One region of the Bacteroides coprosuis genome, then DNA from elsewhere that is predicted to be linked to it. Evidence: riboswitches for the same ligand, from Rfam matches in the RefSeq annotation. Region 1 holds a riboswitch; the other holds the start of a gene.
What was found. A riboswitch is a leader RNA that binds a small molecule or an ion and turns the genes downstream of it on or off. The one in region 1 is predicted to bind cobalamin.

Region 1 (8,331 bases):
AAATATACTCTTGAATAGGCTACAAAAAACGCCCAAATAAAAATAATGATCGTGTAAATTCTATTTTTAAAGATATGAGCCGTCAACATGGCAAAACCAAAGAAATTGGTTGCATGACCTGATATAAATCCGTATTTTGCTCCTCGGTAACCAAATAAGGTTTGCACTTCATCCATAAATAAAGGATGATGCGTAGGACGTAAACGCATAAAAAATGGTTTACAAATACCTGAAGAGAATGTATCACAGAATAACACCACCAAACTTATAGCTAAAAGTATAGGTAACCACTCCGTCCATTTCTTTTTGTAAGCAATAGTAAAAATAAAAAACACAGCAATGGGTATCCACATAATGGAGCCTGAAAAAAGCCACATCATAGCGTCTAGCAAAGAGGAAGAACTTCCGTTTAGTTTTAAGAAAAGATCTCTCTCCCAGAGGAGTACGTTTTCAAGTATTGTCATAGTTTCGTCAATAGTATTGCATTTCTATGTCACAAACATAGTTAGCAATTCTGTGGAAATTTAGATGAACCTATGACGTTTTTGTTAAATTTACACCATAAAGTGTGATTTAGGTTAAATCGTTTGTAACTTTGTGTTTATACATTCCACATTTAAGAAAAAACAACATTCTACTAGTATGAAAATATTGATTATTGAAGATGAAAAGACACTTTCAGATAACATGATGCGTTATCTTACTGCAAACAACTATCGGTGTGAGCAGGCTTTCACTTATGAGGAAGGCTTAGAAAAGATAAGCCTTTACTCTTATAGTTGTATTTTGTTGGATTTAAACTTACCCGATGGTGATGGTATGCACCTGCTCGAAGAAATTAGAAATAACAAGATTGACAGTGGAGTCATTATCATATCAGCTAGAGGAGCCTTGGATGATAAAATAAGAGGACTTATGACAGGGGCAGATGATTATTTGGCAAAACCTTTCTCTTTACCAGAACTTAGTGTACGTATCTATGCCCTTTTAAGACGAAGACTAGGTACTACTTCTACCAATACTTTGGAATCTAATGGTATAGTGATAGACTTATTGGGAAAAACAGCCAAAGTAAATGGTGAATCACTTAACCTCACTAAAACAGAGTACAATTTACTTCTCTTCCTTATCGCTAATAAAAACAGAGTTATTTCAAAGAATGCTATAGCCGAACATCTCTCGGGAGATATGGCAGATATGTTTAATAGTCATAACTTTATATATACCCATATCAAAAATTTAAAAGCAAAATTAGCCCAACACAATGTAGATTCTTCTATTCGCACTGTCTATGGTACAGGATATCAATGGGCAGAATAACTATTTAAAGAGAATAACTTATGCGTAGCCTACGGTTAAAGAGTTTCTTCCAGTTTCTTATATCTACTGCACTCGTACTTTTACTAGGCAGCCCCCTATTCTATTATATCATGGTGGTATTTTATAGGGGAGATTTAGATGAGGTTATAGAATATCGCTCAAGGCAGTTTATTACCCAGCAACTACCTATTATTCCTCATAACCAACTTTCTGCATGGAATAAACTCAACCCGGACTTACAAGTTCTTCCATTTATAGAATCTACAGTTATAGGTAAACCTATTCAGAAGAGTTACTACAGCGAGGCTTCTGGACACATTCTAGAATATCGTGTTTTATACACTCCTGTGGATATAGAAGGGGTTCCACATTTATTGATGTCGCGCACACCGATGATAGATAAAGCAGATTTAGGGAGAACAATCGCTTATCAGATTTCTCTTGTCTTTATCTTTTTAATTATTGCACAAACCTTGGCACACCGCTTTGTTATGAAAAGGTTATGGAGACCTTTTTATGATACCCTTAGAGCGATGAACAAATTTAGTTTGCTTAGCGACAATATTCCTAAATTTAAAGCTACTACTACGAGAGAGTTTAAATGGCTAAATGATAACCTTCAGGAATTGATGGTAAAGACTCTAAAAAGCTATGACCAGCAGAAGCAGTTTATAGAGAATGCTTCTCATGAGTTACAAACGCCACTAGCTATCATTCAATCTCAACTAGATTTACTTGTGCAAGATCCAGATTTGACTCCTGCACAAAATGAAATCATTCAATCCTTATATACAGTATCTGCACAAACCAGAAGACTGAACAAAAACCTACTTTTATTAGCAAAAATTGAAAATTGTCAGTATTCAGAATTAGAAGAGGTCGATTTAGCTCTTTTAATGGAGAATATGACAGAGCTTTTTAATGAAATAGCCAATGCAGAGCAAGTCTCTTTATCTCTAGATATTAAAGGAGATAATAGTATTCAAGCTAATTCCTCATTAGTACAAGTGTTAATAACCAACCTAATATCCAATGGTATTCATTATAACTATAAAGGTGGCGAACTTAAGATTGTACTTCAAGGCAACACTCTACAAGTAGCAAATACCAGCAAGACAGAAGAACTAGATGAAAATATTATTTTCAGACGCTTCGTAAGGAAGAGTGTGGACAATACGGGCTCTGGACTAGGACTAGCGATAGTAGATTTAATATGTAAGTTTCATAAATGGGAAATCCACTATCGGTACGACAATGGATTTCATAATTTTGTTGTTGATTTTACACCACAAAAGAGTTAGATTTTCTTTTTAGGATGAGTAATTACTTTTAATCCTCCTTTAATGATTTCAATCGTTAAATCTTTAGGAGCCATAAAGGGTTCGCCATCATAATGCATCGGACCTTCTTTTTCTCTTTCAAGCGTAACTTCACGGCATTTTAATGTTCTTGTCTTTTTATTCTTATCTATTGTTCCTGCAAAAAGTTGATAAGAAAGAATAGGTGTATCATACAAGCTAATCGGCTTAATTAAGGTAACATCTAAAACACCATCTTGTATAGAAGCATGTGGAGCAATGAATGCATCATTGCCATACTGAGCTGCATTACCAAAAGCAATAACGAAAGCTTTATCTTCCAGCCTTTCTCCCGTATCGGCAGTCAGTTTATACGTCTCTGCTTTGTAAGAAAAATTCTCTTTGATAGCTATCTGGCAATAAGTAAGTAGCCCTCTCGTAGAGGCCTGAGCAAACTTCCAACTGACTAAGGCATCAAAACCTACCCCACACGAACAGAAAAACAATCTCTCTTTATTTATTTTTCCGTAATCAATGATATGTTCATCTCCGTTTTGCAAGAGTGCTATAGCTTCTGCTTGTCTTAAAGGAACACCCAGATGCCTAGCCAGACCATTGCCAGAGCCACAGGGCAAAATACCCAAAGCCGTATGGGTGTGTACTAGTGAGCTAGCCACTTCATTCACTGTGCCATCTCCTCCCACAGCTACTACCACATCAACCCCTTCAGAGGCCTTTTTTGCTGAAATTTCTTTGGCATGACCGGCATATTCTGTATAGATGATTTCGTATTTTGCTTTTTGAGGATCTAGTATTTGATCTATCAATTTAGGGATCTGGTCTTTCTTTCCAGTTCCCGATATGGGATTAATTATAAACGTAATTTTCTTCATAGTGAGCTTGTCGTCATTGTTCCGTTTGAATGTCTTTCATTTACTATGCTACAAAGATAAAGCTATTTAAACATTATCAGGTCAAGCAAATGAAACAAAATTTAGCCCCAAAAGAGTCAGTCGCCTTATTTTATAGAGCTATTTAATGAAATAATACCCATTTATTCTTCAAATGCAACCTAAAACTACGTTTACAAATCTCACTACCACTTAAGTATTTGTAGTACAGATGATCCACGAAAATATTTTAAAGAAATCTCTTGTTAATTCTGAATATATTACATATTTTAGACGTCCTTTACAAGACCAAAAGACACATAAACGCATACTATGAAAAGAATAACTAGATATAGTAGATTTAATACTACATCCCAAAGCACCCCAGCTTCTTTGAGAAGTCGTGGTATCTATTCCAAAAACAAAATTCCTAATAAAAGCATCTAGCTTACTTTTTATATCCCCATTTATTTTATTGTGTTTCTTATGAAGAGAGATCTTGAAACAGGCTACATAGACCCAGTTATGAAATCAATTATAATCAATGTGACCTATCGACCTGATGATGCGATGAGTTTACAAAGTCTAAGATGTTACTAATCAATGAGTGCAAGTAACACATGAGTCCACTTCCTTCTTACTTTTCAGGGGAGGTGGACTTTTTCTTTTTCACCCCAGCCAACTCTATTTTTTCTAAATTAAAGTATCAAAACATTATTTCCTCAGTAAAAGGACTTCATTTTATTATTGAAATAAGCTGTGTAATTATACCAACCCGCCTATTTATTCCATAACACCTACATTCTTAATCTTATTCTAAAAATAAAATCTATTTCTATTTGTAAATAAAGATTAATATTTATCTTTGTGATGATTTGGTAATCGAGATACTTTCAATGTCTCGGTGCAAGGGAATCCAGTGAAAATCTGGAGCTGTTCCTGCAGCTGTAATACCTCAATTACGTGGGTTAAATCATCTAAGAAACACTGTGTGTAAAAGCATGGGAAGTTTATTTAACCAGAGGTAAGCCAGAAGACCTGCCAAGTACAACAAAACAAATAAAACACCAAGCTTCCAGGAACTGAAGTTGATGTACATTACATAAATGTATTCATATTTTTATCGTCCATAAGGGAAACTCGATGTTTTTATATTACGAATAACTAATATAAAACAGAGATGTTATATACACGAATACTCACATTTGTGAGCATGATATTTTGTGTCCAAACCATTTTAGCGCAGAGTTTTAATGTCGCAGGCAAGGTTAGTGACCAATCAACAGGGGAACCTATTGCTGGAGCAAAGGTTTATATTCCTCAAACTGGCAAGGGAGCCCTTGTTGATGCCAATGGCAACTTTACCATTAGCAAATTGCCGCCAAACACATATACTATAGTAGCCTCATTTATAGGCTATAAACCTCAAGAAAAAGAATTTGTAATAAATAATGCTCCCGTTAAGCTCAACTTTGAGCTTACTACGGAGTCTTATGCCCTCAACGAAATCGTTGTTACGGGTACTGGCACAGAGCATTACCTCAAAGATGCCCCCGTACAAACGGAAGTGATATCGGGAAAAGCCCTCAAAGAGTTTTCAGGTAGAGATATTGAGGATGTATTAAGTGGATTATCCTCTTCTCTAGCTTTTACACCGAGTGAGATGGGAAGTGGTATTCATATTAATGGGCTCAAGAATGATTATGTCTTAGTACTGATCGACGGTAAACGTATGAACACTAGCGTAGGTGGTCAAAATGATTTAAGTCGCATCAATATGGAGAATATTCAGCGTATTGAAATTGTGAAAGGAGCAGCTTCTTCTCTCTATGGTTCAGATGCTATCGGTGGGGTAATCAATTTTATTACCAAACGAAACAAGGAAGAATTGAGTATCTCCAACAGTACCCGTATGGGGGAACACGAGGATATTCGCCAAAGTAACAACTTTGTACTCGGCAATAAATATATCAAATCTACCTCTTCATTCAATCTCAAGCACACTCACGGCTGGCAAAATACCACTGATGAATGGCACAGAAATAGGCTAATTCACAATAGTGTAACCAAAACGGTAAACCGTTCTACCAACTACACCATCGGAGAAAGTCTATTATTTAACCCTACAAAACATCTTGAGCTTATGGGAGATATTAGCTTCTATGAAAAGTGGACAGATCGACCTATGGGCATTCCAAATTGGAGGTATAGTGACCTCTACTATCGCAATCAAGATTACAGCCTAGGAGGTAAATACAAATTACCTCAAGGACATTGGATCTCTTTTGATTCTTCATTCAATAGAAATGATTATTTCTACGATTATCATACTCGTGAATATACCGATTATCACGATTATGAAGGAAATAGAATTACCCACTACAAAGGCGACAGAGTATTACAATCTTCTCAGCGCAGATGGATTAACAATCTAAAAGCTGTTTTCTATTTAGGAGAAAAGAATACGCTACAAACAGGTATTGAACACATTTGGGATAAGTTGGTAGCTCCTTTACGATTGGAAGGTAACCAAGCTATTGCTTATTCTATCGACTATTACATTCAAGATGAATGGAATATCACTGATCGTTTAAACCTTACGGCAGGCATGAGATATGGACATCATAAAGACTTTGAACATACTTTTTCTCCTAAGATATCAACGATGTACAAGCTAGGAGATTTCAACTTCAGAGCTACTTATTCTCATGGATTCAAAGCCCCTACTATGAAAGAGTTTTACTACCATTATTATGCTACAATCATGAGTAAGTTTAAGGCTTATTATGGGGATTCCAACTTAAAACCTCAGCGCTCCAATTATTATTCGGTAAATGTGGAATATCACAAACCTAAGTTTACAGCGAGTGTTACAGCATATCACAACCGCATAAAGGATATGATTTCTTTACAATCCACAACTACTTCTTATGAAGACAGAATGCTATTGGTAGAAGAAACTATGCATTATGTAAACCTAGCAAAAGCAAGGACTTATGGTATGGATTTCACTTTTGATATCACCCTACCCTACAACTTCCGTATTGGAGGTGGATACAGTTACCTCGATGCTAAAGCTCAACGAACAGATGATGAGTCGGCAGATGACTATATGCAATATGTACACATGGATGCAACATCCAAAAACAATGCAAATCTCAAAGTACAATGGGATAAAAAATGGGATGGGTATAAACTAGGTCTTACTCTTAACGGACGCTATCAATCTACCCGTTATTATACTTCACATGGAAATGCAAAAGGCCATCAACTGTGGAGACTGAATTCCTATCACGGATTTATTAATAACAAGAAATTCAAACTCGATGTAAATGCAGGTATTGATAATATCTTCAATTACGTAGATCGTACTCCTTTTGGACTTAATCGAGCTACTACATCACCGGGTAGGAACTTCTATGTGTCACTTGCCGCTAAATTTCAGATTAAAAACTTCTAAAAATAAAACAAATTACAAAGTATTATGAAACATTTATTTAAAGCCCTATTTGTGGGTGTATTCGCCCTTACGGCTGGTATTTTTGCCTCATGTTCTTCTGACGACGACAACCAAGACGACAGACAAGCTGTGTATGTAGAAAAGAAAAACGACAAAGCTCTACTTCTATGTTCTTTTGGTAGTACTTATGAGCAACCTCAAAAAACTTACGATGCTATTATTGCAGACTTTGAAAAAGCATTCCCTGGTACTGATATTTATATGTCTTTTACCTCTCGTACTATCATCTCTAGAGTATATGCTCAAATAAACAAAGCGTATGCACAACCTGATGTTTGGTTGAAAGAGATACAAAAGGCAGGATATAAAGAGGTGATGGTACAATCCCTTCACATTATCCCTGGTAGTGAATACGTAAGCTTAATGGATACTGAAGTATATAAAAACTTTATGAGTAAATATCCTGATATTAAAGTTGCTAGAGGAGCTTGTCTTTTAAAGAGTGAAGAGGATTTAGATGAAGTAGCAAAGGTTCTTTACAACTATTACAAAAAGAATTTAGATAACGGCGAAGTGGTAGCATTTATGGGACACGGTAACCCTGAAGAAGAATATAGCCATGCAAATGGTCGTTACAAACAACTAGAAGCTAGACTTCAAAAACTTTCTGGTAAAAAGAATATTTTCATTGGTACTGTAGATTGGAAAGAGATGATGTTTGGTCATGTACGTGATGGTATCATCGCTTATGCAAAAGAAAAAGGATTAGCAGAAACTGAATACAAAAAACAAGTGGTTACTCTTGCTCCATTGATGTCAATCGCTGGAGACCACGCTCAAAACGATATGTTGGGTGGATTAGAACAAGGACAAAAGGAGTCAGATGTAGATCCATTTGAAGCTGACTTCGACGAAAGAAAAGGAGAACCATGTGCAGAGTTTACTTGGATATTGAAGCTTGAAAAACTAGGCTTTACAATTAATCCAGAAGGTTCAACTACCGATCCTGAAAAATTCAGCGTTCTTGGTTTAGGTGATCATGCTGCTCTTCGTCAAATTTGGGTTAACCATCTAAAAGATGCAAAATTCGAATCTTGGAATGAAAAATTTAATGAAGAGGATTAATCCTAAGAAATTTAAGAAACTAACGAGTGGAGAGCGCTCCATAATCATTAGTGTATTAGTATTCTCGTAGTGTAAGAAGAGAGGTTTGGAATATACAGCATTTCAAACCTCTCTCATTTTATTTTGATTTTGATTTCATCTCTTCACCCGATGCGTCATATTTTTTCCGTTTAGCTGTGAGTTCATCTATCCCTACAGAATAAATAAAGGCTCTCCCTCCTCCTGCTCGTATAGCCGA
Region 2 (8,331 bases), on a different contig from region 1:
CTTCTACCAATGATCTTTGTGAGAATGTACCTTCACTAAATGGTAGGTCTAATACTTCTAGCTTATCTGTTTTAAGATCAAGTACTGCATAGTAGCAGTTATAGTTGGCACCCCAACCAGGAGCCTTAGTATATTCAGGGTCTTGGATGTAAAGTAGAGCTTCGTCATTGCCTAAGTAATCTACAGTTACAATTTTACCTTTACGATCATTTTCTCCTTTGCTAAAGCCTACATAAGTTTTGTCAAATGAGGATTCTCCTTTCTTGATTCTCAATAGAGAACCATATTTCTCTGTACTCTTTCTATCTTTATCTGTAGAAACACTAGGAGCAGCATCTTGTAATTGTGAGCTACAAGCTAAATAGAAATTGCCTTTATCATCAAAGAAAGTTTTGTGTTGAAGAAGTTCGCCATAAGCAGTACCAGCCATTTCTTCGGCTCTATTTTCTAGGCCTGTTTTTTCAACCTCCATTGTTGCTGGATTAATGAAGGCATAGAAGAATTGCTTAGCCGCCTTTTTATTCTTGTCTGTATAAAGATAGATTAATTTCTTATCTGCTTTACGGTAGCTAAGTAAGCCTGATGTACTGAATTTCCCACCTTCAGGTAGAGCAGGTAGGTTTAAAGTACCTTCAGCAGTGATGGTTAAGTTTTCAGCATTGATTTTAGTCCAAATCACTTGCTTCTTATCCCCACTAGCAGCTGCAATAACGAAAGTAGTATCGTCAATCCAAGCATGAGAATATCTTCTGTCTAAGAATGTGTTTTTGCTAAAAGCAATTTCCTTAATAGTTGTTGCTTTCTTGTTGGAAATTTGATATTTACCGATACGACCTGTGTTTTTAGGAACTTGATAGTAATATTTACCATTGATGATCGACTCCTGATTAAGCATAGCAGTTACATCGGCAGCTACCCCTTTAAAGTCGATTGCTTTTTCTTGCTCCTCTAGAGAATTGACATTCATTACGAGCTGAGTTTTGCTTTTACCCATACCCGATGTTCCACCCAAAGACACCCAAATGTCAAAGTGTTTTTTCTCTACGATTTTTTCTGTTTCGTTTCCCTTTGTTGGGTCTAGTTCATTCTTGTCATCATCTGAACAAGATACCATAAATGCACTTGATAATAAAAAAGTAAGTGCATACGCATAAAATTTTGATGTTTTCATGTGTTTGATTTTAATTTATAAATAGTCTGAATTTGCAAAAGAAAGAACGACCAGGTTTCTGCAACATGAAATTGTCGTAAACCAATTTGTCGAATATATTATTGCACTCAAGCGATACATTGTATCTGTTTTGGTGGAAAGAGTATGATAATTGCAGATCGCTAGTACATTGTGTAGGGATAGTCGATTTACTTTCCAAAGAGCCATACCCTTCCCACGTAAGGTAAAACCAATGCACGTATTGAAAGTAATAAGCCAACTTTAAGTGATTGTCTGCATTGCCAAATAAGTTTTTTAACTTATAGCTGCATTCAAAATTGCTGTATAGCCATGGGTGATTGGGGATTCTGTTCTTATAAGTAATATCGGGTTTGCCATTGAGCATATACTTAGAAGTGTTCTTCTCATCTACGTAAGTGCTATTGAATACCACCTGTATGATATCTGCATAATCGTATCTTAATTCTCCTTCAACTCCATTAATCTTTACATTTTTTACGTTGCTATACTGACTTGTTCCCTCTGCATCTGTTACCACTAGTCGGATGTAATCTTTTACATCTCGAATAAAATAATTGCCTTCATAAGTGAGTTGATGCGCATTGGGCGAACCTATCGAACCAAAGAGTCCGAAATTTATATTATTACTGTTTTCAGGCTTTAGACTGAAATTGGGATAGATTGTTGTTCCATTACCCAGATATTCTCTGGAAAGAGGAAGGCGTACACTATGCTCATAAGAAGCCTTGATGGCCAAGGCTTGAAAGATATTCAATCGGCTAGCTAGTCCATAACCCCAGTTGTTGGTTGTAGAAGATTGTGGAACATCTTTAGAACCTGTAATCCACGACAAATCAGTTTGCCCTATTGATAGGTGGTTGATATAATTCTTTGCGAAAAAGGTATTAGATAACTTCTCTTTCCAGAAATTCTGTTGATAGGATAGCCCTATAATGTGTTTTGTTAACTTATCCTTTGAGGGTTCAAACTCTTCATCTAGCTCATCATATCTGTCGTTACTTGTTCGGTTTAAGAGATAATTTAAGTTTAGATTATGACTAGGGTTCAACTTGTAATTAAAGTTGGAACGGAGATGAGTTTTGGGTCGTTTGATATGTCGGATAGACTTTCTTCTTCCTAATATTTCATTTCTTGAACTCTCTTGGTAACTACCATCCCAACTGTATTTTCTGTAGGCAGTATCTACTACCATAGATTTATCCCACGAGTGCGATAGAGTGAGATCTGCTGCTAATTTGCGAACAATAAAGTTTTGTTTTTTATAATGAGCAGCAAGGGTGTAAGCCTCATTCTCTCTCTTTGCTTTACCGTAAACAAATGTTTGTACCGAACCCGTTTGGAGTTGCTTATTGATAGATGAGGCTGAAGCAGAAATGAAGAAACTATCTGCCCATCTTTTGCGAGTAACCCCAACTTCAACCTTTCCAAAGGCAGAGAAGTATTTGTCGTGAAAACGCTTCGTATCTATTTCTTGAAATTCTTGTTCTTCTTTGTTCCATACTTCTACATTCTTCATCTTATAGTTGTTCTTGGAAAAGTTGAGTCCTAGAGTTGGCTTTATGATAATACCTGTTTTAGCAAGAGTATATTGTCCACTCAAGTCGGCTTTGTGCGTATCAAATGAACCTATCCCATAGGAAACATCTAAGTAATCTTGTATATCATTTTTGGTGATGATATTGATTGCTCCACCTAGAGCATCAGAACCTAGTTCAACAGGTACAGAACCCTTATAAACTTCAATACGATCTACAATGTTGATTGGTAAATTGGATAAATTGATGCCACTTCCCATAGATGAAAGAGGCACACCATCAATAAAATAGCGTATGGCATTGCCCGATAAACCATTGATAGTTAAATCAAAATTGGCACCTACACCCCCATCTTCACGTACTTTAATACCCGAACTTCTTCCCACTAAAGTGTTGAGATTATTCAGGTTGCTGATGATGGGTTTCACATCAAGAGCATTCACGGCAAAAACTCCTTCACGGGTTTGCAGGCTCTTCGACTTCCCATAAACTTGTACATCTTGGAGTAGGAGAGGTTGCTCCTTCAATTGAAAGTTTACTACCTCATTTCTACTTACCTGAAGAGTTATAGAGGCATCTTTATAGCCAAAGCAAGTGGCAGTAAGAGTGTTTTTACCAACTTGTAGATCAATCTGATAATATCCTTTATCGTTAGTATAAGTACCTTTATTCTTTTTACTATCCACGATAAGAGCTTGAGAAATAGGGTTGCCTTTGGTGTCTTTTACTTGTCCCGAAATCGTATAATTACTTTGAGAGAAAGCAGGAATAGTGAAGAAAAAGGATAAAAAGAGTAGAACGTATTTCATTCGTAGTTGATTGTTTTATGGATTACGTATGGAGGAATGTTTGTAATTTTGAGTTCAGTCTATTAAGGGTTTGTGCCTATCAACTAATAAATAGCTTGATATACATAAAAGGTAAAACTTCGATAATCGAAATAATGAGGGCGTAAATAAGTTGAGCATCTCTGTTTTATATTAATAATTGATCTAATATAAAAACATCGAGTTTCCTCAGTGGAGAATAAAGTAGGAATACATTATTTGTGTAATGCACATTGACTTCAAATCCTGGAAGCTTGGTGTTTTCTTAATTATCTGGCAGGTCTTCTGGCTTTCCTCTAGTTGAAAAACTTCCCATGTTTATTTTTACACAGTGTTGCGGCAATTCAACTAACATAATGAGGATTTACAGCTGCAGGTACAGCTCCAGTATCTCACTGGATTCCCTTACATCGGAGATTTGAAATTGTATCCGATTACCAAAACGATTACAAAGATAGATATTAATGTTTATTTACAAATAAAAATAGAATATTTCTTAATAGATTGATTATTAATGAATAGTGATTATGTGTTATTTTAACAAAGTCTTTATTTTTAAGTATATTTTACAAATAGTGATGTTTATTTGTTATAAATGAAGAACTTAGGGAAGTTGTTGGACTTTAAATTACGAGAGATAGAGAGTAATTAAATGATAGAAGAAAAGGACGAATTACTGTCATTTTTTTTAATATTGAGGAAGATATTCAAACAAAAATAAAATGAGACTTCTCTTTAAATTTCGCATTGGAAGAGAAGTCTTATGGGGTTCGATTAGATATAAAAGCTTTAAGACCTTATTATAATATATAGTAAGTAGTATTTTGTTGTGAAGTGTAACAGAGAATAGAGAAGAAAAGTATTCATTGTATCAAGAACTAAAGAGGTTCTTATGGATACTCGTTTTAGGGGTGAATTATAAGCTAAGCTTTTCCTTCTCTTGCCTATATTCTTCTTGTTTAAAAAAAGTTTAGAGAAAGAATTGAAGCGATTATAATATCATATCAATAGAAATTTAATTTAAATATGAGTTTAAAGTTACTTCTTCTTTATTTCTGCTGACAATTCGTTTTTATATGCAGCTAAAAAGCTTGTTTAAGTCATTCTATATCAGTTGAATAATTATAACTTTTTTAATCGGATTACTACTTTTTCTGTTAAAAAGTTTATATCTTTCCTACAACACTTAAATTCGAATATTATGAATATATCACTATCAACCGAACTACCTAAATACCCTAGTTTTGTTGAGGGTATAAGACGTGCTCCCAATAGGGGATACACGCTTACAAAAGCACAGACAGAAATAGCGTTAAAAAATGCATTACGCTATATTCCTAAAAACTTACATAAAGAGTTAGCTCCTGAATTCTTAGAAGAGCTTCATACTCATGGTAGAATTTATGGATACCGATACAGACCTCAAGGAGATTTAAAGGCTAAATCGATTGATGAATATAAAGGTAAATGTGTAGAAGGAAAAGCCTTTCAAGTCATGATTGATAATAATCTTTGCTTCGATGTGGCTCTATATCCTTATGAATTGGTAACCTACGGTGAAACGGGTCAGGTATGCCAAAACTGGATGCAATACCAACTAATAAAACAATATCTTGAAGTACTAACCGAAGATCAGACACTTGTATTAGAATCTGGACATCCTCTAGGCTTATTTAAATCGAAACCAGAGGCTCCAAGAGTAATCCTTACCAACTCAATGATGATTGGTATGTTTGATAATCAGCACGATTGGCACATTGCTGCACAAATGGGTGTAGCCAATTATGGTCAGATGACTGCTGGTGGATGGATGTATATCGGACCTCAAGGAATTGTTCACGGAACATTTAATACATTGCTAAATGCGGGTAGAATGAAACTAGGTGTACCCGAGGATGGAGATTTGAGAGGACACTTATTTGTCTCTTCTGGACTAGGAGGTATGAGTGGAGCTCAACCCAAAGCAGCAGAAATATCAGGTGCTACAGCCATTATTGCTGAAGTTGACTCTTCTCGAATACAAACTCGTTATGATCAAGGTTGGGTAAGCCATATTGCCGAAGAAATTCCAGAAGCTTTCCGTTTAGCCCAAGAATCTATGGCTAAGAAAGAAGCTAGCTCTATAGCTTATCATGGTAATATTGTAGACTTGCTCGAATATGCTGTAGAAAACAATATTCATATCGAACTTTTATCAGACCAAACTTCTTGTCATGCTGTGTATGAGGGAGGTTACTGTCCTGTGGGCATTAGCTTTGAAGAGAGAACTCGCTTATTAGAAGAAAATCCTAAGAAATTCAATCAGTTGGTAGATGAAACATTGGTTCGTCACTTCCATGTAATTGAGAAGTTAGTAGCCAAAGGAACCTACTTCTTCGATTATGGAAACTCTTTTATGAAAGCTATTTATGATGCTGGCGTAAAAGAAATCTCCAAGAATGGAATAGATGAAAAAGATGGATTTATCTGGCCTAGTTATGTAGAAGATATTATGGGTCCTAAACTATTTGATTATGGATATGGTCCATTCCGTTGGGTATGCCTAAGTGGAAAGAAAGAAGACCTTCATAAAACGGATGAGGCGGCTATGGCTTGCATCGACAAAGATAGAAGAGGACAGGATATGGATAACTATATCTGGATTAGAGATGCAGAAAAGAATCAATTAGTTGTAGGTACTCAAGCCCGTATTCTTTATCAAGATGCTTTAGGTAGAATGAATATTGCATTGAAGTTTAATGAAATGGTACGTAATGGTGAAGTTGGACCTATCATGTTAGGTAGAGATCATCACGACGTAAGTGGTACCGATTCTCCATTTAGAGAAACATCAAATATCAAAGACGGAAGTAATGTGATGGCTGATATGGCTGTACAATGCTTTGCCGGTAACTGTGCTCGAGGTATGAGTTTAGTAGCCCTTCACAATGGTGGTGGAGTAGGTATCGGAAAGTCTGTTAACGGAGGTTTTGGTATGGTATGCGATGGAAGTCGCCGTGTAGATGAAATCCTAAAATCGGCTATGATTTGGGACGTTATGGGAGGTGTAGCTCGTCGTTCATGGGCACGTAACGAACACGCTATTGAAACAAGCGAAGAGTTTAATCAAACCCACAGTGATTACTACCACATCACCATGCCTTATGTAGCAGACGATGAGTTAATCAAAGATCTTATCAAATAATAATATATTAAAATCAGAATTATGACCTGGACAAAAATAGTTGAATGCGTTCCAAACTTTAGTGAAGGAAGAGATTTAGATAAAGTAGAAAAAATAGTTTCTGCTTTCCGTGGAAAAGAAGGAGTTAAACTGCTAGATTATAGTAGTGATCAAGATCATAACCGTACAGTAGTTACTGTGGTGGGCGAGCCCGAGGCTCTTAAAAAGGCTGTGGTTGAAGCAGCTAAACTAGCTATCGAGTTGATCGATTTAAACAAACATGAAGGTCAGCACCCTAGAATGGGAGCAGTAGATGTAATTCCATTTATCCCTATCAAAAATGTAGATATGGATGAGGCTATTGAAATGTCAAAAGCGGTAGGAAAGATTCTAGGAGAAGAGTTGAAGTTCCCTGTTTTCTTGTATGAAAAATCTGCTTCTGCTCCACACCGTGAAAATCTGGCTAAAGTAAGAAAAGGTCAGTTTGAAGGTATGGCAGAGAAGATCAAAGAACCCGAGTGGCATCCTGATTTTGGTCCAGCAGAACGTCACCCTACAGCAGGAACAGTAGCAGTAGGTGCTCGTATGCCTCTAGTTGCTTTCAATGTGAACTTGAATACTTCTGATTTGGAAATTGCTACTCAGATTGGTAAGAACATCAGACATATTAATGGTGGACTTCGTTTTGTTAAAGCAATGGGAGTAGAATTACACGAACGCCATATTACTCAAGTTTCGATGAACTTGACCGATTATACACGCACAGCTATTTATAGAGTATTTGAACTGATTCGTATTGAAGCTCGCCGCTATGGAGTATCTATTGTGGGAAGTGAAGTAATTGGTTTAATTCCAATGGCTGCATTGATAGATACAGCAGAATACTATTTAGGCATAGAAAACTTCAGCATGGACCAAGTTCTTGAATCAAGAATAATGGAATAAGCTATGAAAGAAAACTTAATAATACGTCATGCACATATTGTTACCCCAAAAGGAAGATCTGCTCTAAAAGGAGAGCAGATGTCTCAATTGGAATCAATATCCAATGGTGTAATAGAAATAACAGATGGTATAATAACTTATGTAGGAACAGAAGCCGATTACAAGCAAGCCGAAAGCAAAAAAGATTTTCAGGTTTTAGATGTAAAAGGAAAATGCGTATTGCCAGGCTTTGTCGATTCTCATACTCACTTTGTCTTTGGGGGAGAACGCTCAGAAGAATTCTCTTGGAGATTGAAGGGTGAAAGCTATATGTCTATCATGAATAAGGGTGGGGGGATAATGAACACTGTTCGTGCAACCCGAACTTGCTCTTTTGAAGATTTAAAGAATAAGAGTAAAATCTTCTTAGATAGAATGACAGAGATGGGAGTCACCACAGTAGAAGGTAAGAGTGGTTATGGCTTAGACAAAGACACCGAACTCCTTCAACTGCAAGTAATGCATGAGTTAAATGAAGATCCAGATGTCTTTGTAGATATCATCACGACCTTCCTTGGAGCACATGCCTTGCCTGTTGAATATGCAGGAAAAACGCAAGAGTACATCGAGTTTATGAATAAAGAAGTCCTTCCCGTTGTCAAAGAGAAGAACTTAGCTGAGTTTGTAGAT

Region 2: linked by a shared signal. The riboswitch ahead of K8V80_RS02450 (TonB-dependent receptor) and the one ahead of K8V80_RS05790 (TonB-dependent receptor) in region 1 are both predicted to bind cobalamin.

What each region holds. Positions count from the first base shown of each region.
Region 1 is NZ_DYYK01000097.1:33,912-42,242, forward strand. Features, by position in the region: gene K8V80_RS05770 (phosphatase PAP2 family protein) at 1-464, opposite strand, end outside; gene K8V80_RS05775 (response regulator transcription factor) at 643-1,320, shown strand; gene K8V80_RS05780 (sensor histidine kinase) at 1,341-2,621, shown strand; gene K8V80_RS05785 (diacylglycerol/lipid kinase family protein) at 2,618-3,511, opposite strand; cobalamin riboswitch at 4,369-4,568, shown strand; gene K8V80_RS05790 (TonB-dependent receptor) at 4,722-6,968, shown strand; gene K8V80_RS05795 (sirohydrochlorin cobaltochelatase) at 6,993-8,093, shown strand; partial or broken gene K8V80_RS05800 (pyridoxamine 5'-phosphate oxidase family protein) at 8,212-8,331, opposite strand, start outside.
Region 2 is NZ_DYYK01000038.1:438-8,768, forward strand. Features, by position in the region: gene K8V80_RS02445 (hypothetical protein) at 1-1,171, opposite strand, end outside; gene K8V80_RS02450 (TonB-dependent receptor) at 1,182-3,536, opposite strand; cobalamin riboswitch at 3,813-4,011, opposite strand; gene K8V80_RS02455 (urocanate hydratase) at 4,756-6,738, shown strand; gene ftcD (glutamate formimidoyltransferase) at 6,760-7,662, shown strand; gene hutI (imidazolonepropionase) at 7,666-8,331, shown strand, end outside.